DNA from 3 places in the Bradyrhizobium sp. LVM 105 genome. Region 1 is predicted to be linked to each of the others. Evidence: predicted binding sites of a transcription regulator. Region 1 holds the regulator's gene; each other region holds the start of a gene.

Region 1 (9,709 bases):
TCGGATCCGGATTCGAGCACGAAATGGGCGACGAACGACAGAAAGAGGCCGACGCAGAACACCGACAACGACTGCTGACCACATCGGATCAAAGGCTGGAGCAACGGCGACCTGAGGCCTGGCCAGTCGATCGGAATGAGCGAAACGACGATGAACACCAGGCTCGCCAGATGTATGACGCGATAAGGTCCCAGATTGGTCTTGTCGTTCGGAATGAAGACGGCGGCGAGCGCTTCAGGGACGCGGTCCCGCAATTCCGGAATGTGCTCGGCCAGCGTCATCGCGAGCGCAAACATCAGGAAGCTGGCGCTCAGGGCAAGCAGCATGCGGGACGACAGCAGCCAGCGGCAGGCCGCCGCTCCTCCCAGGGCCAGCCAGGCCCCGAACACGAAGAGCAGCTGCCAGGCGAACGGATTGAAATACCAGACCCCAGCCGGATAGGCCGGCAGATTCCACTCGCAATGACGGGCCGCAAGATAGAGTCCGAGCGAGCCGATCATCACCGCGTTGCGCCAGCGCAGCATGAACCAGAGCACGACGGGAAACGCGGCCATCAGCACGATGTAGAGCGGCAGAACGTCGAGATTGAGCGGCTTGAACTTGAGGATCAGCCCCTGGGAGAGCGTCTCGACGGGAAAGTTCATCAACGGCGCGACGTTGAACTGATCCATCAGATGAAGATCGTCGAAGCTGTGCGCGATGTAGTGCACGGCCGTGAGATAGACCAGGAACAGCAGCAGGTGAGCGACATAGAGCTGCCACACCCGCCGCAGCAGCCGGGTTGCGCCGATCACGAAGCCGCGTTCCATCATCATCGAGCCGAACACCAAGGTCGCGGTGTATCCGGAGATCAGCACGAACAGATCGGCGCCATCGCTGAAGCCGTAGTTTCGCGTCGTGAACCAGGCGAGCGCCGTGTCCGGAATGTGTCCGAGGAAGATCAGCCAGTTCGCCAGACCCCGGAACAGGTCGAGGCGTACATCGCGCCGCGTCTTGACCAGCACCGATCTGATCGTGATCGTCTCCCACAACAAGCGACGCAGGAGAAACGCTGCTCGTGACGGCCGACCAGGCGCGTGGATAGTCTCGTCAGTCAAAGGCTCGTTCTCCATCTCCGCGGCCGACCTCTTTCGGATCGTGATCATGTCGCCGCTCGTTCGCGCCGGCACGCTAGGTTGCGTCATTGATGCGGGTTTGACGGACATCAAACTCGCTCGCCGCGCCAGCCAAATCTTTTTGTAGCTCGATCGCGTAATGAATCGCGGCAGCTGTCGTCACCGACCGGAAGAGTCATCGGCCACGACATCTCTCATCCGGCTCGCGGCATGACCGACGACTTTGCCTGCGGCCCGCAATCTCGCGCTGCGCGCCGAATTTTTTTCTGTAAGAAGATCGACGTTTCTCGTCGCCTGCAGCAACGCGACGATCCACGCAACGGCGCACGCGAATGCGCGCGTCGACATTTGATCTTGCTCAACCTACACAATCACGCGGCGGGTTTGGCTGCAGCTCGATCGAGCCACCGGGACTTGATTGACACCGACTCGACGATATCAACAGGAGAAACCAGAATGAGTCACCGCAAGCTGATCGTCGCCGCCGCGATCATGTCGTTCGTCGCGCTGCCTGCCACGGCGCAGACGAGCAAGACCGGCGAAAAGAACGGCCATCACTATTCGGGCGGACCGAAGACCGAGACTCCGCACCACATGGGCAAGAAGGACACCGACGGCGCATCGGCCGGCGGATCCGGCGGCAGCCACCATTACGGCGGCGGACCGAAGAGCGAGGTCCCGCACCACGTGGGTCCGAAGAAGCAGCAATGACCATCGCGCGGCAATCTCGCGTCTTGCCGCGGCCATGACGCCGAACCGAAACAGCGTCACAAAAGAATTCGCCCGGGAATGGCCATCCACTCCCGGGCGATTTCGTAGATGAAGAGTCGTAGAGTTTAGTTCGGCACCGTACCTTTCGGGGCGGGCTTCGCCGCAACCGCGTTCGCGGTGACGCCGTGCAGGAAGTCGTAGGCCGCATGCAGAGCCTTGTCGTCCTTCTCTTCCGGCGGGACGTAAGACTGCGATCCGGTCTGCTCGCCACCCTCGCCGGCCGAAAGATGTCCGCGCATCTGGGACTCCGCCATGGTGTCCATGCGGCCCTTCAGCTCGGGCGGCACGTCCTGCAGGATCTCGATGTCGGGGGCGATGCCCTGGGCCTGGATCGAGCGGCCCGACGGCGTGTAATAGCGCGCCGTGGTCAGCGCCAGGGCGCCATTGCCGGACCCGAGCGGAATGATCGTCTGCACCGAGCCCTTTCCGAACGAGCGCGTACCGATGATCGTGGCGCGCTTGTGGTCATGCAGCGCGCCGGCCACGATCTCCGAGGCCGAGGCCGAGCCGCCATTGACCAGCACCACCAGCGGCTTGCCCTTGGTGAGGTCGCCGCCATGGGCGGTGAAGCGTTGGGTCTCTTCGGGAGAGCGGCCACGGGTCGAAACGACCTCGCCGCGTTGCAGGAACGCGCTCGACACCGACACGGCCTGGTCGAGCAATCCGCCCGGATTGTTGCGCAGGTCCACGACGTAGCCGGTGAGCTTCTCCGGCTGAACCTGTTTGGAGATCGACGCGATCGCCTTCTTCAGGCCGTCGGTGGTCTGCTCGTTGAACGAGGTGATGCGGATATAGCCGATGTCGCCGCTCTCGACGCGGAAGCGCACCGGGCGCACATGGATGATCTCGCGCGTGATCGCGACGTCGAGCGGCGCGTCCGCGCCCTTGCGCAGGATGGTGAGCTTGGTCTTGGTGTCGACCGGGCCCTTCATCTTGTTGACGGCCTGCTCGAGCGTCATGCCCTGCACGGCCTCGCCGTCGATCTTGCTGATGAGGTCACCTGACATCAGGCCGGCCTTCGAGGCGGGCGTATCGTCGATCGGCGAGACCACCTTGACGAGGCCGTCTTCCATCGTGACCTCGATGCCGAGGCCGCCGAACTCGCCGGAGGTGGTCTCCTGCATCTCGGTCCAGGCCTTCGCGTTCATGTAGCGCGAATGCGGATCGAGCGAGGTCACCATGCCGGTGATCGCGCCCTCGACCAGCTTGGCATTGTCGGGCTTCTCGACATAGCTCGCCTTCACGCGCTCGAACACTTCGCCGAACAGGTTGAGCTGGGAATAGGCATCATTCGCGTTCGCTGTCGCCCGCGCCGCCCATACGCCGCCTTGGGGACTGGCTACCAGAAGGGTGAGACACGCTCCGGTGAGCGTGCCCAGAGGGAACAGCAGGGATTTCCGCATGGATGGGCTGGCCTTTGTGCTTTGGCGGTTCGCTTTAGGCTTGTCTGTCGAGACCTGGGGAGGCGCCATGCAATTGGCGATCCAGCTCGTTTCTCACAATACCATTCTGGTTTCTTCAAGGCCGGGATGCCATGCCGACGGGTACGCCGTAGAAATCGTTTCGCCCGGACCTAAACTTTTGGCAACGTTGCAGGACTGGCCTGTCCGCAAGCGGAATCATGGCCGGCCCGCGCCTCGCAGCCATGCAATTTTAAGATAGTTTTGCAGGGCTGGACGGGTTAGGCGATGACATAAGGGTTCAAATTCTCGGGAGGATAACAATGAACGAAGCACCCGGCGTCCGGCCGGAACGGAACGTCGAACTCGGCGCCAGCAACGAGCCGTTCCAGAACCTCCACGAATTCATCCGGAAAGCGCGGGCCAACCTCAACCAGAACGCCTGGGACTACATCGTCGGCGCCGCCGAAACCGAGACCACGATGCGCCGCAACCGCATGGCCCTGGACGAAATCGCCTTTCGCCCGCGCGTTTTGCGCGACGTCCGCAGGGTGGACGGCTCGGTTCAGCATTTCGGCCGCAAGATGCGCCTTCCGGTGGTGCTCGCACCCGTCGGCGCGCTCGAAATCTTCGATCCGGATGGTGCGGCGAGCGTCGCGCGCGGTGCCGGCAGCTTCGGTGCGGCGCACATGCTGAGCTCGGTGTCCGAACCCGGCCTGGAGAGCACTGCCGAGGCCGCGCCCGATGCGCTCCGGCTCTACCAGCTCTATGTCCGCGGCGACGACGCCTTCGTCGCGGATGTCGTCAGCCGAAGCGAGAAGAACGGCTATGCCGCCTTCTGCCTGACCGTCGACACCGCCCATTACAGCCGTCGCGAACGTGACATCGCCAAGCGCTACGTTCGCGAGAGCCGCCTGCGCGCCACCGGCGGCGATTTCCAGAAGGGCCTGGAGTGGCGGACCGTGAAGATGATCAAGGACAGGTTCAAGATCCCGCTGATCCTGAAGGGCATCGCCACCGCCGAGGACGCCCTGATCGCGGTCGATCACGGCGTCGAATGGATCTACGTCTCCAATCATGGCGGCCGCCAGCTCGACCATGGCCGCGGTGCCATGCATGTGCTGCCCGAGATCGTCGAGGCCGTGAAGGGCCGCGCCAAGATCATGGTCGACGGCGGCATCTGTCGCGGCACCGACATCGTCAAGGCGATCGCGGCAGGCGCAGATCTCGTCGGCATCGGCCGGCTGCAATGCTGGGCGCTGGCCGCCGCCGGCGAAGCCGGCATCGCGCGGATGCTGGAGCTGCTGGAAGACGAGGTGCTGCGCTGCCTCGGCCTGTTGGGTGCCACATCGTTTGCCGAGATCGACAAATCCTGCCTGCATCCGGCGGCCGCCACCAACGCGCCGAGCGTGTTCAGCGCGTTCCCGCTGTTCGACCACGAGCCTTATCGGTACTAACTTACGGATTCCTGCCGACATTGAAGTGAAAAGGACGCAATGACATCGCTCTCTCCCGGCAGCGCGGATGCGCTTCTGTTCGATCTCGGGCGCGTGGTGCTCGACATCGACTTCTCCAAGGCGATCGCCTGTTGGGCGGGACATGCCGGCTGCCAGCCCGAAAGCCTCCTCGCGCGTTATGTGCGCGACGAGGCCTACCGGCTGCACGAGGTCGGCAAGATCAGCGACGCGGATTATTTCGCCTCCTTGCGCGCTTCGCTGGGAATCGGCATTTCGGACGCCCAGTTCCTGGAGGGCTGGAATGCGATCTTCGCCGGCGAGATGCCCGATATCGCCGAGCTGTTACCGCGTGCGGCAAAGCAGATGCCGCTCTACGCCTTCTCCAACACCAATCGGCCGCATGTCGACTATTTCTCGAAGGAATATGCCGATCTGCTCGGCCATTTCCGCGAGCTGTACCTGTCGTCCAGCATCGGCCTGCGCAAACCGGATGCCGACGCCTTCGACCATGTCGTCGCGGCGATCGGTGTGCCGGCCGAGCGCATCGTGTTCTTCGACGATCTCGAAGAGAATATCGAGGGAGCACGGGCGCGTGGCTTGACGGCCGTACATGTGACGTCGCCCCGCGACGTCGGCAACGCCTTGAAGGCATTGGGCATCTAACGTTGCGCTGCCGCCCCGGCGGTCGGCAGCCGGCCCGCGTCCGGCGCTAAATTTGCAGGAAGTGTGGAACCTGATCACTTTGTGCATTTTTATACGGAGTTCCCGGAACGGAATACCCCTCTTCGGACTCATCAGTCCGTTGGGATTTCTACATCGGACTGATCGACGTGCTGGGCAAAACCTACCTCACCAAGCAAGCCTCTCTCCTGCTTGAATTCGCAAGAAACACCTCGGATTCCGAGCTTTCCGCCAAGCTGATCAGCAAGGCTGCGGACCTGAAATCGCAGGCCGATCCGCTCCCCGACAAGGACCAAGGCCCCAAACCGCCCGACGTCGCATGGCACGTCAGCCCGGACGGGCCGACCGGGAGTTGACCGATTCCGGCGTGGCGCTCGTGCCTTGCCATGGCCATCTTCCATCCCGGTCTGTCTCGCATTCCGGATCATGCGCTTGGCGGACCTGCCCTTGCTCCTCCGCCACGGAGATCACGCAGGATAGATCAGTCTGCGTGCTGCTTTGCCTTGCGCCTGCAGTCAGCTAGAACTCTCGCCGCCCATTGACCGATGTGCCGAGCAGGAGTTTCGCCCGTGGCCCTGATGCCGGTTTCCGACGCCCTTGCTGCGGTGCTGGCAGGTGCAGAGCCGCTGCCTGAACAGATGGTTTCGCTCGACGAAGCCTATCACCGCGTGCTCGCGCATGACCTCGCGGCACGGCGCACGCAGCCGCCGCAAGCGATGTCGGCGATGGACGGCTACGCGGTGCGCGCGGCCGATGCGGCAACGATCGATTCCCGGCTGACGGTGATCGGCGAGGTCGCGGCCGGCCGTCCCTTCGCCCGAACGGTCGGCGCGGGGGAAGCGGTGCGGATCTTCACCGGCGGCGTCGTCCCTGATGGTGCGGACGCGGTCGTGATCCAGGAGGACACCGTCACAGATGGCAACAGCGTCACCATCAAGGAAGCCGCGATCACCGGACGGCACATCCGCCCGGCCGGCGTCGATTTCCGCGAGGGTGACGTGCTCCTGCGCAAGGGAACCCGCCTGACGGAGCGCGATCTCGCGCTCGCGGCGGCGATGAATCACCCGCACCTCGCCGTCTGCCGCCGTCCCAAGGTTGCGATCCTTGCCACCGGCGACGAACTGGTGAGGCCGGGCACCGCCCCCGGGCACGGCCAGATCGTCTATTCCAACGGCTACGCCCTGCACGCGCTCGCCCGCAGCGAGGGCGCCGAGACCATCGACCTCGGGGTGGCCGCCGACACGCTGGAGGCCACCTCCGCCGGGATCCGCCGCGCCCGCGAGAGCGGGGCTGACATCCTGGTCACGACCGGCGGCGCGTCGGTCGGCGACCATGACCTGGTCCAGCAGGCGCTGCTGGGCGAAGGCATCTCGATGGCGTTCTGGAAGATCGCGATACGCCCCGGCAAGCCGATGATGCACGGACGGCTCGGCGCGATGCGCGTAATCGGCCTGCCCGGCAATCCCGTGTCGTCCTATGTGTGCGCGTTCCTGTTCATGGTGCCGCTGATTCGTGCCCTGTCGGGCCGTTCAGTGATTCATCATCGCCGCGAGCGCGCCGTGCTGGGTCGCGACCTCGGTGCCAACGACCAGCGCGAGGATTATCTGCGCGCGCGCCTGGAGCTGCGCGACGATGGTACGCAAGTCGCCATTCCCGTCAGCCATCAGGATTCCTCTCTGCTTGCAAATCTTGCTGCGGCACAGGTACTTCTCGTGCGCGCACCGTTCGCGGCGAACGCCGAGGCCGGTGGCCCCTGCGAGGTGCTGCGGCTCCCCGTCTGAGTCCACGGCCACACGCATTCCGCGAGTTTGCCGCCGTTCACGGTAAATTAAGCAGTTGCGGAACATGTATCGAACATATAGTGTCCGTTCATGATTTGTTTCGAGCATGTAGCGGCTTATCGCTGAACTCATCGTCTCGGAATCGAACGACATCAACCGGGGGACTTTGGTCGAGATGTTAACGCGCAAACAATACGAGCTTCTGAGGTTCATCAGCGAACGTTTGAAGGAAAGCGGCGTGCCGCCCTCCTTCGACGAGATGAAGGATGCGCTCGACCTGCGCTCGAAGTCGGGCATCCACCGCCTCATCACCGCGCTCGAGGAGCGTGGCTTCATCCGCCGCCTGCCTAACCGCGCACGCGCCATCGAAGTGATCAAGCTGCCGGAGCTGCAGGCTGCCGCCGGCGCCCGGCGCGGCTTCACGCCGAGCGTCATCGAGGGCAATCTCGGCAAGATCCGCGCGACCTCCAGCCCGTCCATGGACGAGGGCGAGCGGCCGGTTGCAGTCCCCGTGATGGGCCGTATCGCGGCCGGCACGCCGATCGAGGCGTTGCAGACCCGCAGCCACACCATCAGCGTGCCGCCCGACATGCTCGGCGCGGGCGAGCACTACGCACTCGAGGTGCGCGGCGATTCCATGGTCGAAGCCGGTATCCTCGACGGCGACATGGCGCTGATCCAGCGCAACGAGAGCGCGGATACCGGCGACATCGTGGTGGCGTTGATCGACGACGAGGAGGCCACGCTCAAGCGCTTCCGCCGCCGCGGCGCCTCGATCGCACTCGAGCCCGCCAATGCCGCTTATGAGGTCCGCATCCTGCCGCCGAACCGGGTGAAGATTCAGGGCAAGCTGATCGGGCTTTATCGGAAGTACTGATTCCGGAAGGACTCGGTCCGAGATATATTTTGGCGTCTGCGTGCGCCCTTCGGTCGGCATCGCCGATCAAAGATTGGAGCGGATGAATGTCCGCTCCACGAAGCAACATCGCTTCACGGCCGTTCGCGTTCGAGAGGACAGCCGAGCGCCAGATCGTTTGGTGCAGCCGTCGCGACGCTGATCGCGGCATCGGCACGCACGCCGCCGTTGCCGCGTAATCGCATCACAATCTCCGCAACAACACGGCAGTGAACGGGCAAGTCCGCAACGCCCGCAATACAAGCGTGGAGGTATCGCAATCGAGCTGGCGACACTTGGCAGTCGTAGACGCGCGCCGGCCAAATGCACGGGACCCGGCTTTGTTCCTATCGACTTCGGGAAAGTTAATGTGATCGCGCCTCGCGAATCGCAGCCGCAGATTCGCCTATAACCGAGCAGAGCGTTGCATACTTCTACTTCGAGGCCTGCGCCTCCAAGGAGAGGTGCGGGTCGCTATCTTCGCATGAGGAGCACCCGATGTGTGACTATAGCCTGCATGCTATCGCGACGCGCCCCGCTGAAGTCGGCGAGACGATCGTCACGACAACCTTCCGCGGCACCTCGACACGCGGCTTCGCCTCCGAAGCCGATCTCTCCGTTGCGGTCTGCCTGCTGCCGGGGACGGAGCTCGCCTTCGCCGACAACGTCCGTTACGACAACCGCTGGATCTGGACGCGCACCGTCAACTCCCGCGTCGGCAAGTTCGGCAAGATCGATCCGCACGTTCCCGATCGCCATCACGACGCGATCGAATTTCCGGACGGCAAGTACGTGCTGGTGACTCAGCTGGTCGAAGGCCAGCGCGCAACCGTGCTGCAGCTGCCGGTGACGCAGCCGGTCGGCGAGCGCGAGCAGAAGCCGCAGATCATCGCCGACAGTCGGTCGCCGGTCAGGCGCCTGCCGATCGGCTGATAGAAGCTCAGTCCTCGGCCTGAAGATCGGCCTCCGACGGCGTTGCGTCGCGAACGCGTGGAGCTGCCGACCGTGGCATGAGGGTCATGTCAGAATCTCCCTCGCCGGCTGCCGCCGGCGACCAGGGGCGGCTTGCACCCCTCGCCTTCACCGCCTGAACCGCAAATCCATCGCCATGCCGTGTCAGCGCCAGCGCGCCCTGACGAGCGAGCCGCTGCCGATCCACCACCATAGCCGCGCAATCGGGCGGCGCGGGCCGTGACGTCACCACCAGCGCGGCGCGGCTGCAATCGTCCGCCAGCGCGTCGATGCGCAAGGCCAGCGCGACCAGGCGTCCATCGGCGAGCGGAGTCACGCAACCGGCCTCGTCGCACGACACGCCCTCGGCCAGCGCACTGCTGCCGGCATTGCGCGGATCGGCGTCGGCCGCCAGCCACTCCTTCAGCAGGAAACTGTCCTTGCCCGCCCTGATCAGGTGCAGACGCCCGTCCCCGCCCCGCACCGCGACGCTCGCGCCGTCGCCGGCAATCAGGACATCAGGCTGCCGTACCGACAGGCCAAAGGCGATGGAAGCCAGCAGCACCACGGCACCGCACCAGCGCAAGGGCGTGCGCAACAATCCCATCAAGATGATGCCGAGGCTCGCTGCGATCAGCGGCGCGATGCCGAACGCCGG
Region 2 (9,709 bases), on a different contig from region 1:
GCGCTTCGGCATCGAGCAGGTCTACGGAATGCACAACGGCCCGGGCATCCCGGTCGGCTCGTTCGCGATACGGCCTGGTCCGATCATGGCGGCGACCGACGAGGTCGACATCATGATCGAGGGCCTCGGCGGCCACGCCGCGCGTCCGCACAAATGCATCGATTCCGTGCTGGTTGGCGCGCAGGTGATCACTGCCCTGCAATCGATCGTCGCGCGCAGCGTCGATCCCCTGGAATCGGCCGTGATCTCGATCTGCGAGTTCCACGCCGGCAACGCCCGCAACGTCATTCCGCAGACCGCGATCCTGCGGGGCACCATCCGCACCCTCTCGCCCGAGGTGCGCAAGCTGGTCGAGAAGCGCGTGCACGAGGTGGTGGCGGGCGTCGCCCAGATCACCGGCGCCAAGATCGACCTGCATTACAAGCGCAACTATCCCGTCGTGAACAACCACGCCGCCGAGACCGAGGTGGCGCGCCGCATCGCCAAGCAGGTCGCGGGCGAAGCCAATGTGCACGAGATGCCGCCGCTGATGGGCGGCGAGGATTTCGCCTACATGCTGGAGGCGCGGCCCGGCGCCTTCATCTTCTGCGGCAACGGCGACAGTGCCGGCCTGCATCACCCCGCCTACAATTTCAACGACGAGGCGATCGTCTACGGCACGTCCTACTGGGTGAAGCTGGTCGAGGAGCAGCTGGCGGCGTCGTAAGGCTTTTTCTTACCTCGCCCCGCTTGCGGCAGGGCAATCCCGTATGAGGCTTGGGTTGGCACCGACAGCAACCACAGCGTCATGGCCGGGCCTGTCCCGGCCATCCACGCCTTTCCACGCAGCACTGAGAACGTGGATGCCCGGGACAAGCCCGGGCATGACGACGTCTGCCGAAGGTTCAAAAGCAATTGCCCTCTCCCCGTAAAAACGGGGAGAGGGAGAGGAGAGCTCAGAACATCCGCGAGAAGATCACGTAGAGCGTGGCCGACAGCATGATCGCGCAGGGCAGCGTCAGCACCCACGCCATCAGCAGGTTGCGGATGGTGGCCATTTGCAGGCCCGAACCATTGGCCGCCATGGTGCCGGCGACGCCCGACGACAGCACATGCGTGGTCGAGACCGGCAGGCCGAACACGTCGGCGGCGCCAATCGTGGCGGCGGCCACGAGCTCGGCCGAGGCGCCTTGCGCGTAGGTGAGGTGGCTCTTGCCGATCTTCTCACCGACGGTGATCACGATGCGCTTCCAGCCGATCATGGTGCCGAGGCCGAGCGCGATGGCGACCGCGATCTTCACCCAGTTCGGGATGAACTTGGTGGCGGCGTCGAGCGAGCCCTTGTAGGCATTCAAGGTCGCGATCTCCTCCTTGTTGAGATCGTTTTCCTTGTCCTTCATCAGGAAGCGGATCGCTTCCGAGATCATGTACATGTCGTTGCGGGTGTTGCCGACGGCCTCCGCCGGCACCTTGTTCAGCGTGCCATATCTGGCGACCTGGTCGCCGACATCCTTCACCAGCACGGCGAGCGAGGGATAGGTGCCCTCGTTGATGTGACGCACCGTGATGTACTGCGTCACGGCCGGACGGGGATCGCCGATGATGCTGTGGCCGGCGCCCTTCGCGGAGATCACCTGGGCGGCAGCATCCGAGGTCTTCTGGAACTGGACGATCTGGGATTCCGGAAGCGCGCGGTTGAGGGCGTAAGCCGTCGGCACGGTGCCGATCAGGATCAGCATGATCAGGCCCATGCCCTTCTGGCCGTCGTTGGAGCCGTGCGCGAAGCTGACGCCGGTGCAGGTCGCGATCAGCAGGCCGCGAATCCAGAGCGGCGGCGCCTTGTTGCCTTCGGGGGCGGCGTAAAGTGCGGGATTGCGCACGATGAACTTGAGCAGCAGCAACAGCACGGCGGCGCAGATGAAGCCGAACAGCGGCGACAGCAGCAGCGCATAACCGATCTCGGTCGCCTTGGTCCAGTCCACGCCCGAAGTGCCGTCGCGGCCGCGCATCACGGCGTTGGCGACGCCGACGCCGATGATCGAGCCGATCAGCGTGTGCGAGGAGGAGGCGGGCAGGCCGAAGAACCAGGTGCCGAGATTCCACAGGATCGCGGCGATCAGCAGCGCGAACACCATGGCGAAGCCGGCGCTGGAGCCGACCTGGAGGATCAGCTCGACCGGCAGCAGCGAGACGATGCCGAAAGCGACCGCACCGGAGGACAGGAGCACGCCGAGGAAGTTGAAGAAGCCCGACCACATCACCGCGACCTCGGCCGGCAGCGAATGGGTGTAGATCACCGTGGCCACCGCATTGGCGGTGTCGTGGAAGCCGTTGACGAATTCAAAGCCGAGCGCGATCAGGAGCGCAATGAACAGGAGGATGTAGGGCAGGTAGGTCGTCACCCGCACGCCCGTCGCGTTGACGTCGACATAGATGCTGTAGGCGACAAACAGCAGGCCGGCGGCGAGGATGCCGAAGAACAGGATCATCGTCAGCGGATTGAAGCCCTTGTCGAGATTTGGCCGCGAGGCCGGCTGGACGGGCGCGGGATCTGCTACCGCGCGGTCGAATGCAACATCGCTCATGTCTGGACGCCCCTTAACTTGCAGTTGAGGCATTGTCCGCGACGGATTTGAAGGCCGGATGACAAGCGGCGGTTGAATACCGCCTTCTTGCCAGTATTCAGGCAGCCCGCGCCGCCTTCTTCTGCAAGCTCGCGGCAATCTTCAGGTCGTCGACAAAGCGCCGATATTCCAGCGCCTTGGCTTCCGGATCAGGCAGTCGCAGCAGATAGGACGGATGCACCGTCACCAGTGCTTTTCGTCCCTCGGGAAGCTCTATGAGACGGCCGCGGGTCTTGCCGATGGGGGTGATCTTGCCGAACACGCTTTGCGCGGCGGTAGCCCCCATCGCCACGATCAGATCGGGCTGGATTGCCGCAACTTCCCGCTCGTACCATTGCCGGCAGGCGCGGATCTCCGGCGTATTCGGCTTCTGGTGCAGGCGGATCTTTCCGCGCGGCACGAATTTGAAGTGCTTGACCGCGTTGGTGACATAGACCTTCTTGCGGTCGACGCCGGCTTCCTCCAGCGCACGGTCCAGCATCTGCCCCGCGGGACCTACGAAGGGATGGCCGGCGAGGTCTTCCTTGTCGCCGGGCTGTTCGCCGACCAGCATGATATTGGCGGACTTCGGGCCTTCGCCGAACACGGTCTGGGTCGCGTCCTTGTAGAGATGGCAGGCGCGGCAATGCGCGGCCTCCTCGCGGAGGGTTTCGAGCTCATCGGCAGCGGGCTTGCGTTTCATCGGAGCCTCCGGCCGCTTCTGGGGCTTGTGCGGATCGGTTGCGGCGTTGGCGATCATGGCGCCGGTCATGCGTTCGGCGTCCTCGATCAAGGGCTTAATGATCGAAGCCTCGGGCAGGTTCCTCCAGTATTTCTTCGGCATCTCGGCCTGCATCGCCTTCACCTTGAGCCGCGCCGGATTGAAGATGCTGGCGTAGTAACGCCGCCAGGTTTCTTCCAGCCGGTCTTCGCTCGGTGCTTCGCTCCTGCCGACACCTGGCGTGAACGAAAGTGCGTGGCCATCCCAATGCGCGCAGAGGTCCGGGGTCAGGATCGACCAGGGCATGTCGGCAAAGCGTTTTGCGAAGAACGGCGCGGCGAACTCGACGATGTGATGCTCAGGCTCGAACCAGGCGACGTAATGCGCCTCGCGTTCCCTGCCGATTTCGCGGAAGCGCACGAAGGCATGCATCTTGTGCTCGTCGCGATGGACCGCCCTCGCCATGGCCGTGACCTGCGCGACGTCAGGGTCGGTCGCGACCTCGATGAGGTCGTGATTGTCCTTCAGCCGAAACAGCAGCCGGTAGAGGATGGCAAAGCGCTCGGGATCGCGGTGCAGGATCGCTGCTTTGGCGAGCTCGATGAATTTGCCTGACACGGTGAAGGTGCCGTCGTTCACTTCGAGGATCGGTGATGGCGCGGGTGGGGCGAACAGCTCGGCTTCGCCGCCTTGCACGGTCCAGGTGACATCGGCCGGCTGCACGTGATGAAGCACGAGGTGACGCGCGGCTTTGCGCCAGCCGTCGAAATCGGTTTCGGTGTCGAGGATGATGTATTGCATCAGAAGCCAAACCCCAGTTGCGTTGCCTTCGGTTTGAACCGTTCGATCAGCCGCGCGTCGTCGAGACGGTGTGGCGACGGCCGGTGATCGCCGAGGACGATGAACGGCATCGCCTTGCTGCGGGGCACATGCAGCCGCGCGAGATCGGCGAGGCGGATCGTGGTGGTGCGCCGTGTCGCGATGATGCGTTCGACCGCCTTGGTGCCGAACCCCGGCACGCGCAGCAATTCCTCGCGGCTGGCACGGTTGACGTCGAGCGGGAAGCGGTCGCGGTGGCGCAGCGCCCAGGCGAGCTTTGGATCGATCTCGAGCGGCAGCATGGCGCTGTCGTCGACGATCTCGCCGACGTCGAAGCCGTAGAACCGCATCAGCCAGTCGGCCTGGTAGAGCCTGTGCTCGCGCAGCAGCGGCGGCTGCACCAGAGGCAAGGCGCGGCTTGCGTCGGGGATCGGGCTGAAGGCGGAATAATAGACGCGCCGCAGCCGGTAGGCGCCGTAGAGATTGGCGCTGGTGTGGAGAATGGTGTGGTCGGAGGCGCTGTCTGCGCCGACGATCATCTGCGTGCTCTGGCCGGCCGGCGCGAAGCGTTGCGGCTTGGCCTTCGTCTTTGCGCTGCGGCCTTCCTCGGCCTCGTCCAGCTTCAATCGTAGCCGGCCCATGGTGCGGCGGATCGCGCGCACGTCTTTCTCGGGCGCGAATTGCTGCAGGCTGGTCTCCTCGGGCATCTCGATGTTGATGGAGAGGCGGTCGGCATATTTGCCGGCTTCCGCGATCAGCGCATCGTCGGCCTCGGGAATGGTCTTCAGATGGATGTAGCCGCGGAAGTGATGTTCCTCGCGCAGTTTTCGCGCGACACTCACCACCTGCTCCATGGTGTAGTCGGGGCTGCGGATGATGCCGGAGGAGAGAAACAGGCCCTCGATGTAATTGCGCCGGTAGAAGTCGAGCGTCAGCTTGACGACCTCGTCGATGGTGAAGCGGGCGCGCGGCACGTTGGAGGAGGCGCGGTTGACGCAATAAAGACAGTCGTAATTGCAGGCGTTGGTCAGCAGCACCTTGAGCAGCGAGATGCAGCGTCCGTCCGGCGCATAGGAATGGCAGATGCCCATGCCGGGGGCGGTCGAGCCCATGCCCTTGCCGTCGCTGGAATCCCGCTTTTCGGTGCCGCTGGAGGCGCAGGACGCGTCGTACTTGGCGGCATCGGCCAGGATTTCCAGCTTGCGTTGCACGTCCATGTTTGAATCCCGTTGATTCCGCTCATGAATCCGAAAGCGCGCCAATTCGATTGACTCTCTGCGCGCCGTTAGCTTTATATTAGAACATATCATGAACAAATGAGCCAGTCGCTGGTTCTTCTTTTGAAGACCACGGCACCCATTCCTGAAGGAGCGGCGAGCATGAGCGGCGCACGTATGAGCGCGCTTGCGATCTTGCGCGGCCAGATCGAGCGCATCGAGACCGCGGAGATCGTGCATCAGCACGATCGGGTGGCGCTCGGCCATGGCCAGGCCGATGGCGCGCTGAAAGGCGGGCTCGCGCGTGCGGCGATCCACGAGGTGTTTTGCGAAGGGCGCCAGGGCGTGGCCGCAACGGGTTTTGTCATGGGGCTTGCGGGGCGCGTGGCGGTACGCAAACCGCTGCTGTGGGTGCGACAGGATTTTTCGGAAGTGGAAACAGGCGCGCTGTCGATGAGCGGGCTCAGAGAGCTGGGCCTCGATCCGCGCCGCGTGGTGACGGTCCGCGCCGCCGATGTCGAGAGCGCGCTGCGCACCTCGGCCGATGCGCTTGCCTGCGACGCGCTGGGCGCCGTCGTGCTCGAGCTCTGGGGCGAGACCAGGCAGTTCGATCTGGTGGCGAGCCGCAAGCTGACGCTGGCCGCGCAAGGCTCCGGCGTCACCGGCCTGATGCTGCGCATGGCCGCGCAACCTTTGCCGTCGACTGCGGAGACGCGATGGATGCTGCGCGCGGCGCATTCGCCGCCGGGACCGGCTTCAATGCCTGCGGCGCCTTGGAGCGTTTGGGGCGCGCCGCGCTTCGATGCCACGCTCTTGCGCAATCGTCATGGCCCCTGCGGCCGGTGGATCATGGAATGGAATTGTGATGAGTGCCAGTTCAGCGAACCGTCGACGTATTCTCAGCCTGTGGCTGCCGCGCCTGCCGATCGACAGGATTCAGCGGTTTTTCAACAGCGCCGGGCTGGGTAAAGCCAATCATGAGCCGAGCATCGTCGTCATCAAGGACAACAATGCGCTGGTGATCCATGCGCTGGACGAGGCCGCCGAGCGCCTCGGCCTGTACATTGGTCAGCCGCTGGCGAATGCGCGGGCGATGTGCCCGGATCTGAAAGTGTTCGACGCCGATGTCGCGGCCGATGCGAAGACGCTCAGCGATGTCGCCGATTGGTGCGACCGCTTCACGCCGCTGGTGGCGCTCGATCCGCCGCACGGGCTGTTCCTCGATATCACCGGCTGCGCCCATCTGTTCGGCGGCGAGGCTGCGCTGCTAACGACGCTGGTTCGTGCGCTCGCTCGCCAGGGCTTTGCCGTCGGTGCGGCAATCGCCGGCACGTCGATCTGCGCGCGTACGCTGACGCGGCAGGCATCTAGCAGCATCGTCGCCGATGGCGGCGAGGCGGCGGCGATCGAGCGGTTTCCGGTGTCCGCGCTCGGTGCGGGCGAGGCCATCACCACCGGCCTGCGCCGCGCCGGCCTGAAGACCATCGGCGACGTCGCCTCGCGCGCGCCGAGCGAGATCACGGCGCGGTTCGGCGCCCGGTTCTCCACGCTGCTCGCGCATGCGCTGGGGCAGGGCGATGCGCCGATCAGCCCACGCAAGCCGCTGCCCGATTACATCGTGGAGAAGCGCTTCGCCGAGCCGATCGCAACCGACACCATGATTGCGATGACGCTGTCGCGGCTCGCCGACACGCTGATCGCATCGATGGAGAAACAGGGCAAAGGCGCGCGCAGGCTCGAAGCCGCCTTCTTCCGCACCGATGGCGTGGTGCGCGCGATCATGGTCGAGACCGGACGTCCGGTGACGAAAAGCACGGTGATCGACCGCCTGTTCCGCGAGCGTCTCGATGCGCTTGCCGATCCGCTCGATCCCGGCTTCGGCTTCGACATGGTGCGCCTGTCGGCGAGCCGCACCGAGATCGTGGTGCAGGAGCAGCGCGATCTCGACGCCCATGTCCACGACAATGACGAGCTCGCCGCGCTGATCGACCGCATCGCCGCGCGCATCGGAGGAAAACGCGTCGTCGTGCATCTGCCTGAGGATACCCATATTCCCGAATGTGCAGTGATGGCCGCCCCGGCGCAGCATCATCTTGCTGCCGCCATGCAGGCCGAATGGCCCGCCCGTGTCGAGAGCGAGCCGCCGCTGCGTCCCTTAAGGCTGTTCGACAAGCCGGAGCCGATCAAGGTGCCGTTCGCGGCCGTGCCGGATGGTCCGCCGCATCAATTCACCTGGCGCCGCGCGCTGCATGCCGTGGTGCGGGTGGAGGGGCCCGAGCGTATCGCGATGGAATGGTGGCGGCAGGACGGCAAGCAGCTGACGCGGGATTATTTCCGCATCGAGGATGCCGAGGGCCTGCGCTTCTGGATCTTTCGCGACGGTCTTTACGAGGGGGAAGTGTTCGATGGCGACGGCAAGCCCGCCTCGCCCGGCTGGTATGTGCACGGTCTCTTCGCATGAATGCGCTTAGCTATGCCGAGATCGGCATCACCACCAACTTCTCCTTCCTGCGCGGCGGCTCGGATCCGCGCGCGTATGTGCATCAGGCCAGCGAGCTCGGCATTCCCGCGATCGGCATCGCCGACCACAACACGCTCGCCGGCGTGGTGCGGGCCTACAAGGAGCTCGACAATGACAAGGTGCTGCACAAGCCGAAGCTGCTGATCGGCGCACGCATCGTCTTCATCGACGGCACGCCCGACATTTTTGTCTATCCGCGCGACCGCGCCGCCTATGGCCGTTTGTGCCAGCTCCTGACTCGGGGCAAGCGCGGCGACGACATCACGCGGATCGAGAAGGGCGAGTGCCGTCTCAGCTTCGCCGATCTGCTGGAATTTTCCGAAGGCCAGCTCCTGATCCTGACGCTGCCGCATCGCTTCGACCCGGCCCAGGCGCTGGACGTTCTTGCGCAGCTGAAGGCCGGCCGCGCCGAAGGCGTGTGGCTGGCGGCGAGCCTGGTCTATCGCGGCGACGACCGGCGCCGGCTGGCGCGGCTCGATGATCTCGCGATGAAGGCGAAGGTGCCGCTGCTCGCGACCAACGAGGTGCTCTATCACGATCCCGGCCGCCGTCCGCTGCAGGATGTGCTGACCTGTATCCGGGAAAAGACCACGATCGAGGCTGTGGGGCGGAAGCTGGAAGCCAATGCCGAACGGTTCCTGAAGACGCCGCGCGAGATGGCGCGTCTGTTCCGCGATTTTCCTGATGCGATCGCGGAGACCATGCGCTTTGCGGACGCAATCGAGTTTTCACTCGATCAGCTCAAATACCAATATCCGGACGAGCCGGTGCCGCCGGGCAAGACCGCACAGGGGCATCTGGAGGATCTGACCTGGGCGGGTGTCGAGAAGTATTTCGACGGCAAGATCGACGACAGGCTGCGGGCGACGCTCAACAAGGAGCTCGCGCTGATCGCCGAGCTGAAATACGCGCATTATTTCCTCACCGTGCATGACATCGTGCACTATGCGCGCAGCCAGAACATCCTGTGCCAGGGCCGCGGCTCGGCGGCGAACTCGGCCGTGTGCTACGTGCTCGGCATCACCTCGGTCGACCCGACCAAGGTCGATCTGTTGTTCGAGCGCTTCATCTCCAAGGAGCGGCTGGAGCCGCCCGACATCGACGTGGATTTCGAGCATTCGCGGCGCGAGGAGGTGATGCAATATGTCTACCGCCGCTACGGCCGCCACCGCGCCGCGATCATCGCGACCGTGATCCATTACCGCCCGCGCAGCGCCATTCGCGACGTCGGCAAGGCGCTGGGCCTGACCGAGGACGTCACCGCCGCGCTCGCCGACACCGTCTGGGGCAGCTGGGGCAAGGGCCTCAACGACATGCAGGTCCGGCAGGCCGGGCTCGATCCCAAAAATCCCATGATCAACCTCGCGGTCGAGCTTGCGACCGAGCTGATCGAATTTCCGCGCCATCTGTCCCAGCATGTCGGCGGCTACGTGCTGACCCAGGACCGGCTCGACACCTATGTGCCGATCGGCAATGCCGCGATGGACGACCGCACTTTCATCGAATGGGACAAGGACGACGTCGATGCGCTTCATATGATGAAGGTCGACGTGCTGGCGCTGGGCATGCTGACCTGCATCAGGAAGTGTTTCGATCTGATCGACCAGCACAAGGGTGAGCGTTTCGTGCTTGCGAGCGTTCCTCAGGACGATCCCGAGGTCTACGACATGCTGTGTGCCGGGGAGTCGCTCGGCGTGTTCCAGGTCGAGAGCCGCGCGCAGATGAACATGCTGCCGCGGCTGAAGCCGCGGACCTTCTACGATCTCGTCATCGAGGTCGCGATCGTGCGGCCGGGTCCGATCCAGGGCGACATGGTGCATCCTTATTTGCGGCGGCGGAACGGGCTCGA
Region 3 (9,709 bases), on a different contig from region 1:
AGAGCGTCGACGCCCTGATGGCGGAAACGCTGCCCGCTTCGATCCGGCAGGCCGCCCCGCTCGATCTCGGCAAGCCGCTCAGCGAGACCGAGGCGATCGCGCATATGGCCGAGCTGGCGCGACAGAACCAGGTCTTCACCTCGCTGATCGGCCAGGGCTATTCCGGCACGGTCCTGCCCGCGGTGATCCAGCGCAACATTCTGGAAAATCCGGCCTGGTACACCGCCTACACGCCCTACCAGCCCGAGATCAGCCAGGGCCGGCTCGAGGCGCTGCTCAACTTCCAGACCATGATCTGCGACCTCACCGGGCTCGATGTCGCCAACGCCTCGCTGCTCGATGAAGCCACCGCGGCGGCCGAAGCCATGGCGCTGGCGGAGCGGCACTCGCAGGTCAAGGCAAAGGCGTTCTTCGTCGACAAGGACGTGCACCCGCAGACGCTGGCGGTGATGCGCACCCGTGCCGAGCCGCTCGGCTGGAGCCTGATCGTCGGCGACCCCCTCACCGATCTCGACAAGGCGGACGTGCTCGGCGCGCTGCTGCAATATCCGGGCTCCTCGGGCGCATTGCGCGACCTCAGGCCTGCGATATCAGCGCTGAAGGCCAAGGGCGCGCTCGCGATTCTCGCCGCCGATCTCTTGGCGCTGACGCTGGTCGCCTCGCCCGGCGAGCTCGGGGCCGACATCGCGATCGGCTCGGCGCAGCGCTTCGGCGTGCCGATGGGCTATGGCGGACCGCACGCGGCCTATATGGCGGTGCGCGATGCGCTGAAGCGCTCGCTGCCCGGCCGCATCGTCGGCCTCTCCGTCGATTCGCGCGGGGCGCCGGCCTATCGCCTCGCGCTGCAGACGCGCGAGCAGCACATCCGCCGCGAGAAGGCGACCTCCAACATCTGCACCGCCCAGGTGCTGCTCGCCGTGATCGCCTCGATGTACGCGGTCTATCACGGCTCCGAAGGCCTTGCGCAGATCGCGCGCAACGTGCACCGCCGCACTGCCGTGCTGGCGAGCGGCCTGCGCAAGCTCGGCTTTGCGCCGCAGTCGGAGACCTTCTTCGACACGCTGAGCGTCGATGCCGGCGCCAGGCGCGCCGAGATCGTCGCGCGCGCGGCCGCCGAGAAGATCAATCTCGGCGTCGGTGAAACCGCCTTGCGCATCGCGCTCGACGAGACCACGACGCCGGCAACGGTCGAAGCGGTCTGGCGCGCGTTCGGCGGCACGCTTGCCTACGCCGAGATCGACGCGACCACGCGCGAGGCGCTGCCGGAGACGCTGAAGCGCACCACCGCTTTCCTCACCCATCCGGTCTTCCATGCGCATCGCTCCGAAACCGAGATGCTGCGCTACATGCGCAAGCTCAGCGATCGCGACCTCGCGCTCGACCGTGCCATGATCCCGCTCGGCTCCTGCACCATGAAGCTGAACGCGACCACCGAAATGATGCCGCTGACCTGGCCGGAATTTGCGACGCTGCACCCGTTCGTGCCGCGCGAGCAGGCGAGCGGCTATCACGCGCTGTTCGCGCGGCTGGAGAAGTGGCTGTGCGACATCACCGGCTATGACGCGATCTCGCTGCAGCCGAACTCGGGCGCGCAAGGCGAATATGCCGGGCTTTTGGCGATCCGCGGCTACCATGCTTCGCGCGGAGAGACGCACCGCAAGATCTGCCTGATCCCCTCCTCCGCCCATGGCACCAATCCGGCTTCGGCCGCGATGGTCGGCATGGACGTGGTGGTTGTGTCTTGCGAGAAGAACGGCGACGTCGACGTCAATGACATGCGCGCCAAGGCCGAGAAGCATTCCAAGGATCTTGCCGCGGTCATGATCACCTATCCCTCGACCCATGGCGTGTTCGAGGAGCATATCCGCGAGATCTGCGACATCGTGCACGGCCATGGCGGCCAGGTGTATCTCGACGGTGCCAACCTCAATGCCCAGGTCGGCCTCTCCAGGCCCGGCGATTACGGCGCCGATGTCAGCCATCTCAACCTGCACAAGACCTTCTGCATCCCGCATGGCGGCGGCGGCCCCGGCATGGGCCCGATCGGCGTGAAGGCGCATCTTGCGCCGTTCCTGCCGGGCCACCCCGCGACGAATGGCGAAGCGCCTGTCGGGCCGGTCTCGGCCGCGCCGTTCGGCTCGGCATCGATCCTGACCATCTCCTACATCTACATCCTGATGATGGGCGGCGAAGGCTTGAAGCGCGCCACCGAGATCGCGATCCTCAACGCCAACTACATCGCAGCGCGCCTCGATCCGCACTTCCCGGTGCTCTACAAGAACGCCAGGGGCCGCGTCGCGCATGAGTGCATCGTCGATCCCCGCCCGCTGAAGGTGACGTCCGGCGTCACCGTGGACGACATCGCAAAGCGCCTGATCGATTACGGCTTCCACGCCCCGACCATGAGCTTCCCGGTGCCGGGCACGCTGATGATCGAGCCGACCGAGTCGGAATCGAAGGCCGAGCTGGACCGCTTCTGCGATGCCATGATCGCGATCCGGAAGGAGATCGCCGAGGTCGAGGCCGGCCGTTTCAAGATCGAAGCCTCGCCGCTGCGTCACGCCCCGCACACCGTGCACGACATCGCGGATGACGATTGGAAGCGCGCCTACACCCGCGCTGAAGGCTGCTTCCCCCAGGGCGTCTCGCGCACCGACAAATACTGGAGCCCCGTCGGGCGCGTCGACAACGTCTACGGCGACCGCAACCTGGTGTGCTCCTGCCCGCCGGTGAGCGACTACGCGCAAGCTGCGGAGTGAGCTTCGTAGGGTGGGTTAGCAGGCGGCGGCGCGAAGCGCCGTCCGTCGGCGTAACCCGCCACGTCTGCTTCCGCGGAGACAATGTGGTGGATTACGCCTGCGGCTAATCCACCCTACAACCTGACATAAGGCTCAATCAACAACCGGCTTTCGCGATCCCATCGCCAAAGCCGTTCGTTGGTGAGAAGCGTGCCACCCCACCAGCGACGAATCGGATTATGACGCGGGAAGTCCTCTTGTCCCGCCAGCACCGCCGTCCCGAAATCGGTGAGTGACATCAGGGATTGCTTATATTGCGCGAAACGGCGCGCATCGTCATGCATGTCGAGCGTGAATGGCCCCTCGTCGAGCCCGGCTACGGCCGGTACCGGGCATCGCGCGAGCCCGTCGAGCAGGACTCCGACTTCCCAGTAATCGTACACGCGCCGCTCGTTGCGCTTCTGATGACCCGGGAAGACATCGAAGGGCTGCACGCCGCCAGGCGCGATCAACTCCAGCATTCGCATCTCAGTCGCTCCAAGACCGGTGGTCACGCCCGGGAGTTCCTCGAGCAGGTCGAGGGCGCAACGCTCGAGTTGCGGAAGCAGGCTCAAATCCATCTCGATGAGCTCGAACCAAGTCTGCGGCGTGGACGCGCAATAGGCTCGCCATGCCCGACCGGCCAGTTCAACGTGATCCTGCGTAATTCTTGCAATTGGAGGATTCAGCTTCGCAAGTTGCTCCGGCGCGAGATCACCCACGGCAAAGTCCAGACGACGTATCGAGAGCTTGGAAACTGCCGCTTCCTCGGTGCCGCAATAATCGAGCAGCCAGAGCAGAAGCAATTGTGCGTTCGGCTCTGGTCCCATCCACAGTTCGGCCGTGTCGCATTCGGACAACAGATCGATCAGTCCGCGCCCCCTCACCCCGGACCTTTCCAGGAGCCAAACCGGCGTATCGTCGAGCCAGTGCAGGCCATTTGGATGAGCCACGCGCGGGGCGAAGAATGCCTCGCATTCCGTTTCGGAGAGTAGCGGTCCCCCGACCATGCGACGCTCGATCGCAATGACCAGGTCGGCAAGGCCGGCCCGTTGTATGGCGCCGGCGGCGGACGAGTCTGTCGTCACAATAAGCCGCGTCACGTCGGCCTCCTCAGGGCTTCGTCAGGACAGGGCCGTAGCGCCACAGCCGATCGTTGGTCAGATGTGTGCCGCCCCACCAGCGATCGATTGGATTATAACGGCTGAAATCCTCCTGATGGGCCAGTACAGCCTTACCGAATTCGGTCAGCGACAACCGGCTGCGGAGGTAAACCTTGTGCCGGGCTCCGAGATTGCCAAGGTCGATGATGCGTAATTCTTCGCCGAGCCCGGCCACAGCTGGCTTGGGGCCGAGGGCGAGGCCTTCGAGCAAATATCCCAGTTCGACCTCACCCCACACGTAAGTGCCCCGTAGCGAGCGTAGATGGAACAACGCATTCGTGTTTGCATACCAATGGAGCATCTCCAGAAATCGAATCTCGGTCGCACCTAGTCCGGTCAAAGGAGACGGGAGCTCTGCCAGAAGCTCGAGCAAGGCTGGCCGCAGCATCAGCAACGCGCTCAGATCGCGGTGAAGCAGATCGATGCAGGCCTCCGGGGTCGGCCCGCGGTAGGCCGACCATGCCAACTGCGCGATCTCGAACTCCTCCGCACCGACGTCCCCGACGGAAATATGGCGTTCGCCCTCAACGAAATCATAATCGGGACCAAATATCAGGTCGGAGTTCAGCAATCGCAGCCTGAGCTTCAGCGCCAATGCAGGATAGCTGCCGAGGTAATCAAGCAACCAGACCAGTTGCAGCTGGTCGCGGGCAGTCGCTCCAAACCAGAGTTCGATCTCGTCGTAAAGCTCGCAAAATTCAGCCAGCGACAATTTGCGACGCTTGGCGTCGCGGGGCCAGCGGACCCAATCCGACCAATGTTCGGCATGGCCAAGCTCTGCGGTGTAGGCAGCCAAATAAGCTGAGAGCTTTTCCACCTGCGGGAGCGGTCCCCACTCAAAACTAAAATGGAACGGGATGACGATCTCGGCCAACCCCGATCGAACGAGATCAATCCCGCCGCCCCACCCGGTCAAGATCAGCCGCTTCATCGCACCACCTGATAAACGCAAGGCAAAACGAAAACGGGCACCGAAGACGTCGGCAACTCAACGTCTTCAGCGCCCGCTCCTCGCGAAAAACCTGGCTGTCTAAGATTTACTCGTCCGTCGGCTCCTCGCCGTCGGCGTCGCGCTCGGGCGTGCCGGCCAGGATCTGCTCGGCGATCAGGCCGGAGTTCTGGCGGATCGCGGTTTCGATCTTGGCGGTGATGTCGGGGTTGGCCTTCAAGAACGCTTTCGAGTTCTCGCGGCCCTGGCCGAGCCGCTGGCTGTCATAGGAGAACCAGGCGCCCGATTTCTCGACGATGCCGGCCTTGACGCCGAGGTCGAGGATCTCGCCCATCTTGGAGACGCCCTCGCCGTACATGATGTCGAACTCGACCTGCTTGAACGGGGGGGCCAGCTTGTTCTTGACCACCTTGACGCGCGTGGTGTTGCCGACCACCTCGTCGCGCTCCTTGATCGCGCCGATGCGGCGGATGTCGAGGCGGACGGAGGCGTAGAATTTCAGCGCGTTGCCGCCGGTGGTGGTCTCAGGCGAGCCGTACATCACACCGATCTTCATGCGGATCTGGTTGATGAAGATGACCATGGTGTTGGACTTGTTGATCGAGGCCGTGAGCTTGCGCAGCGCCTGGCTCATCAGACGGGCCTGCAGGCCCGGCAGCGCATCGCCCATCTCGCCTTCGAGCTCGGCCTTCGGCACCAGCGCCGCGACCGAATCGATCACCAGCACGTCCACCGCACCGGAGCGCACCAGCGTGTCGCAGATCTCCAGCGCCTGCTCGCCGGTGTCGGGTTGCGAGATCAGGAGCTCGTCGATGTTGACGCCAAGCTTGCGGGCATAGACCGGGTCGAGCGCGTGCTCGGCGTCGATGAAGGCGCAGATGCCGCCCTTCTTCTGCGCTTCCGCCACCGTATGCAGCGCCAGCGTGGTCTTGCCCGAGGATTCCGGCCCGTAGATCTCGACGATGCGCCCCTTGGGCAGGCCGCCGATGCCGAGCGCGATATCGAGCCCGAGCGAGCCCGACGACACCGCCTCGATGTCCATGGACCGGTCGTTCTTGCCGAGCTTCATCACCGAGCCCTTGCCGAACTGGCGCTCGATCTGGGAGAGCGCGGCAGCCAGAGCTTTACTCTTGTCCATGGAAGATCCTTCGACGATACGCAGGGCAGTGGCGGACATTGGGTCGTGCTCCTTATGGCGAGGATTCGCGTGAGGGACAAACAGTTGCGAGGCGGCGCGGCGATAAAAGCAATGTACCCTATTTGTTCCAGGTTCGCAATATGTTCTTTTTGGAATTTGGCGGCTGGCCGCGCTTCTGCCCCTACCCCCAGGTTGAATTCGGGACGTCCTAATTCCCGGTGGTGGCTCGTCGCAAGCCAGCAGCCCCACAACGTAGATCCTGCATTCTGGCCGGAACGGTGAACGTTCCGCGGACGCGGTTGCGGCCCGATCCTGGTCGACCTTCATCAGCCGGCTCGTGCCTGCGCGTTGTGCGCACAACTGAACAGACGCCGTTCCGTTTATGGATCCTAATCGATCATCACCACGCGCGGGACCGCGGCGACGATCGATGATGAAACCCCGATTGCGCTGCCGCCTTCCGCGCACGGACAGGATCGTGCCATGCTCAAGCGGCGACGCTTCAAGCAACAACTGACCCTTCAAGACCGGCTCTCCGCATGGGTGAAGCAGATCAAGGAGGACGCCGCCAGCCTGCCTCCCGGCCCCGAACGGGACGCCCTCCTCAAGAAGGCGCGCCAGGCCGAGTTGGCAAATCATCTGCACGACTGGGTCAAATCGCCCGGGCTGCAACCGCCGAAATAGCGGCGCGGCCGCAACATCCCGCCCCGACCGAAGCTGACGCGCATCGAAGACGCATGCCTGGTCGTCATAAATTCGCAATCCTGCGGCACCGAACCTTTTCGCGGTCTCAGGCCTTCTCCAGGGCGAGACCGTAACTCTGGGGATCTCAGTCATGACGGACAACGAGCATCGCGAAACAATCGGGCGCAAACCTCTGCCGCAGGCGGCGCATGAGGAGATGATGAAGTTCGAGCGCAAGGAAAACGAGTTCCGCAGGAAGGACCGCGAAGAGCGCGCCAGCGAACTCCATCTTCCCCTGAATGAAATCAAGATCCATTAGAGCCTGAAGGGGGCCGGCTTCGAAACCGACAACGTCCCGCCGGCTGACGCTTTGGTCGCCGGTCGGGATCGACCGACCCGCGCGACGGCGCGACATCGCGGGGAACGGCCCGCATGGCCCCTAGCGAGTCGCGAGCTATAACGGTATCTAAACACCGCACTCAAGCCACTGAAAGAACAACAGAATTTCCATGCGGCCTACTGTGCATGGGGTTGTTTTCCAGTTTTGAGATTGGCGGCAGGCCGTGCCCGCGATCGCCGCAGGACACGAGCACCGGCAGTGCCTGCCTTACAGCAGCGCCAGCAGCACGAGGCCGATCACCAGCACCACGAAGCCAGCCGCTGTCGCGGCGGCGAACGACCGCTCTACGTTATCCATGATGCCACCCCGTAGTCGGCGTGCCACGTTTCCCCCATGACTGCGCCGAACGGTCTGAAATCTTGCCGACCTGTGTGACCGCAGTTGTGCGAACGGATGTCGAAATTGGGACCGGTGCGGGGCCAGTCTGCGGCCTCGGCCACCGGGCGTGGAAACCTGCCGCCTGTCAGGCTGCCGTAAGCGGAGCCGGCTAGGATGACGCGGCTCTGGTGTTGCAGCCCAGCACCTCGGCCTCCAACAACTCTCTGCCCCGCTTGGCTCTCCCCAGGCGGGGCTTTTTCATGCCTGGCTGCCGGCTCGCGGATCCCTCTCCTCGCGGGTCAGGCGCAGCACGAAGGCGCGGATCGCAGGCGCCGCCAGGAGCACGATCGGCAGCATCGCGGCCCAGGCGATCAGCCACGACGCCATCCAGTGACCGACGAAGATCGCCGCGCTGCCCGCGGGCCAGCTGGCGATCCCGGCCGCGATCAGCGAAGTCAGTCCGGACTGGATGATCCCGAAGACGAAGTGACTGTAGCGGCGGGGAATGCCGAGCATGACGGACCCATGTTGCTTGCCGTCATCAGGGCAAGCAAGGCACATGCCGCCGCGCGCATCGGCAACGTTGGCGGGAACCGGTCTGCGTCGCGTGTCGCGCGGCGCAACACCCGCAAACGAATGCAGCCCAGGAACTCTGTTCTTGGTCGGAGAACCACGGGGTAACTGTCCGTCAACCAACAGATTTTCCTTGCCGTGGGAATATGATGACGACCAACTTGTTTGCGATCTTGGAAGTGAATCGTGGGAGGTCACCATGAATCACAGGGGCATCGAATTCACCGTCGCCAAGACGGCGATTCCCGGAATCTGGCAATGGCAGTTCCGCATCGGCGATCAGATCAAGACGGGCAAGACCGAGACGAAAATCGATCTGCTCGCGATCCGGCGCGTGCAACTGCGGATCGATCGGGAGCTGAAGCGATCGGCGGGGCAACGGCCTGAACCGGCCGGATAGCGCCGCGCTGATCGCGCGTGGGGCGTCTGCACCGCACCGGCGGGGCTGGCAGGCCCCTCGCCCCGGCATCATCCGTAGCCGCCCGGAATTGATCTGACGCTGGTTTGGGATTGGACTGCGCGCGCCCGTGGCCTTGGGGGCGAGGCCGTCACGCGCGATCGGTGCCAGCCATGCCGCTCTATTTCTTTCGTATCCGGAATGGCCGTTATTCCGGCTGCGCCGACCAGGCGACGGAATTCGCCGATCGCGATTCGGCCTGGAAAGAGATGACCAATGTCTGCGCCGACATGACCGCCGGCATTGCCCGCAAGCTCCAGGAAAATTCCGAATGGCACATGGAGCTGCTGGACGAGGCCAAGGAGCCGATATTCCGGATCCGCATCGTCGCCGAAACGCTCGACTAAAGCGCGATGCGATTAGGATGAATCGTCATCGCGCTTTAGGTTGTTGTTTAAGCATGATCTTTTCGGAAAACCGCTGCGCACTTTTCCGGATCATGCTTTAGCAAGAGCCCCTCGGGCAGGCCGGCTTCAGTCCGCGCTGGGCAGCCGCCGCATGGTGAATTCGATGTCGCCGCCGGGCAGTTCGCGCCAGGTCTCGACCGCGCTCATATAGCCGGCCTTGGGGTAGCGGGCGAAGAAGGCCTGCGCCCGTTCCCGCGCCGCCGCGCGCGGCAGCGTGAAGGTCTCGCGCAGAAAGCCGTCGCCGATCGTTTGGACGGGCTTGCCGGGCGCCTTGCGCCGGCGCGCCATCCGCTCGGCGAGATCCTGCGGACGATCGGCCATGTCCTGCCCTCCTCTACGCGCTACGCTCGGAGGCAAATGTAGGGCGTGGGCCCGCCGAAGAGGAGTCCTGTCCGAAGGCCTGTGCCGCCCCCGGACGAAGCTGTCGTCAGTTGGCGGCCGTGCCGCTCTTGGTCTTCTTCGGCGCGCTGGTTGCGGCCGATGCCTTCGGCGCCGCCGGCTGCTTCGGCGGATCGGCGCGCATGCCGCCCCAGGGATCACTGGACGACTTGGAATCCGGGATTTTCTTCAGCGTTTCCTTGTAGGCCTTCTCGCGCTCGGCCTCGAGCGCCTTCTCCTCCGGCGTCTTGCTCGGGCCGTCCTGCATCAAATTGATATTGGGCAATTGCGCATAGGCAGGTCCCGCCAGCGCTGCCAGCAGCACCGCCGCCATACGGAAAAGCTTCATCGTCTACTCCTTGATCATCCATGAGGCAGGGATCGCCCGCGCCGGGGCCGTTCGGGGCCGCTAGAGCCGATCCGACCGGCAAGATTTGGGCCCATGCAGCCAATCGTCCCAGATCG

The links. The regulator LexA, encoded in region 1, represses DNA repair genes until DNA is damaged. The targets are predictions, from matches to a motif close to TGTTCNNNNTGTGTTCNG.
Region 2: the regulator LexA is predicted to act here: its motif matches at 5,420-5,437, upstream of D6B98_RS07335 (ImuA family protein).
Region 3: the regulator LexA is predicted to act here: its motif matches at 6,140-6,157, upstream of recA (recombinase RecA).

What each region holds. Positions count from the first base shown of each region.
Region 1 is NZ_QZMV01000004.1:147,638-157,346, reverse strand. It holds gene D6B98_RS13150 (OpgC domain-containing protein) at 1-1,097, opposite strand, end outside; gene D6B98_RS39815 (hypothetical protein) at 994-1,242, shown strand; gene D6B98_RS41695 (hypothetical protein) at 1,326-1,826, shown strand; gene D6B98_RS13140 (S41 family peptidase) at 1,952-3,289, opposite strand; gene D6B98_RS13135 (alpha-hydroxy acid oxidase) at 3,610-4,743, shown strand; gene D6B98_RS13130 (HAD family hydrolase) at 4,783-5,406, shown strand; gene D6B98_RS13125 (hypothetical protein) at 5,574-5,780, shown strand; gene D6B98_RS13120 (molybdopterin molybdotransferase MoeA) at 5,994-7,205, shown strand; gene lexA (transcriptional repressor LexA) at 7,381-8,082, shown strand; gene D6B98_RS39810 (hypothetical protein) at 8,599-9,033, shown strand; partial or broken gene D6B98_RS13105 (ComEC/Rec2 family competence protein) at 9,041-9,709, opposite strand, start outside.
Region 2 is NZ_QZMV01000002.1:425,980-435,688, reverse strand. It holds gene D6B98_RS07355 (M20 aminoacylase family protein) at 1-706, shown strand, start outside; gene D6B98_RS07350 (inorganic phosphate transporter) at 936-2,564, opposite strand; gene D6B98_RS07345 (UdgX family uracil-DNA binding protein) at 2,662-4,104, opposite strand; gene D6B98_RS07340 (putative DNA modification/repair radical SAM protein) at 4,104-5,339, opposite strand; gene D6B98_RS07335 (ImuA family protein) at 5,502-6,308, shown strand; gene D6B98_RS07330 (Y-family DNA polymerase) at 6,205-7,800, shown strand; gene D6B98_RS07325 (error-prone DNA polymerase) at 7,797-9,709, shown strand, end outside.
Region 3 is NZ_QZMV01000015.1:84,014-93,722, reverse strand. It holds gene gcvP (aminomethyl-transferring glycine dehydrogenase) at 1-2,759, shown strand, start outside; gene D6B98_RS31105 (hypothetical protein) at 2,873-3,880, opposite strand; gene D6B98_RS31100 (DUF1835 domain-containing protein) at 3,891-4,871, opposite strand; gene recA (recombinase RecA) at 4,978-6,066, opposite strand; gene D6B98_RS31090 (hypothetical protein) at 6,511-6,711, shown strand; gene D6B98_RS40195 (hypothetical protein) at 6,863-7,030, shown strand; gene D6B98_RS31085 (DUF2798 domain-containing protein) at 7,688-7,945, opposite strand; gene D6B98_RS31080 (hypothetical protein) at 8,202-8,402, shown strand; gene D6B98_RS31075 (DUF6894 family protein) at 8,573-8,806, shown strand; gene D6B98_RS31070 (hypothetical protein) at 8,933-9,187, opposite strand; gene D6B98_RS31065 (hypothetical protein) at 9,294-9,593, opposite strand.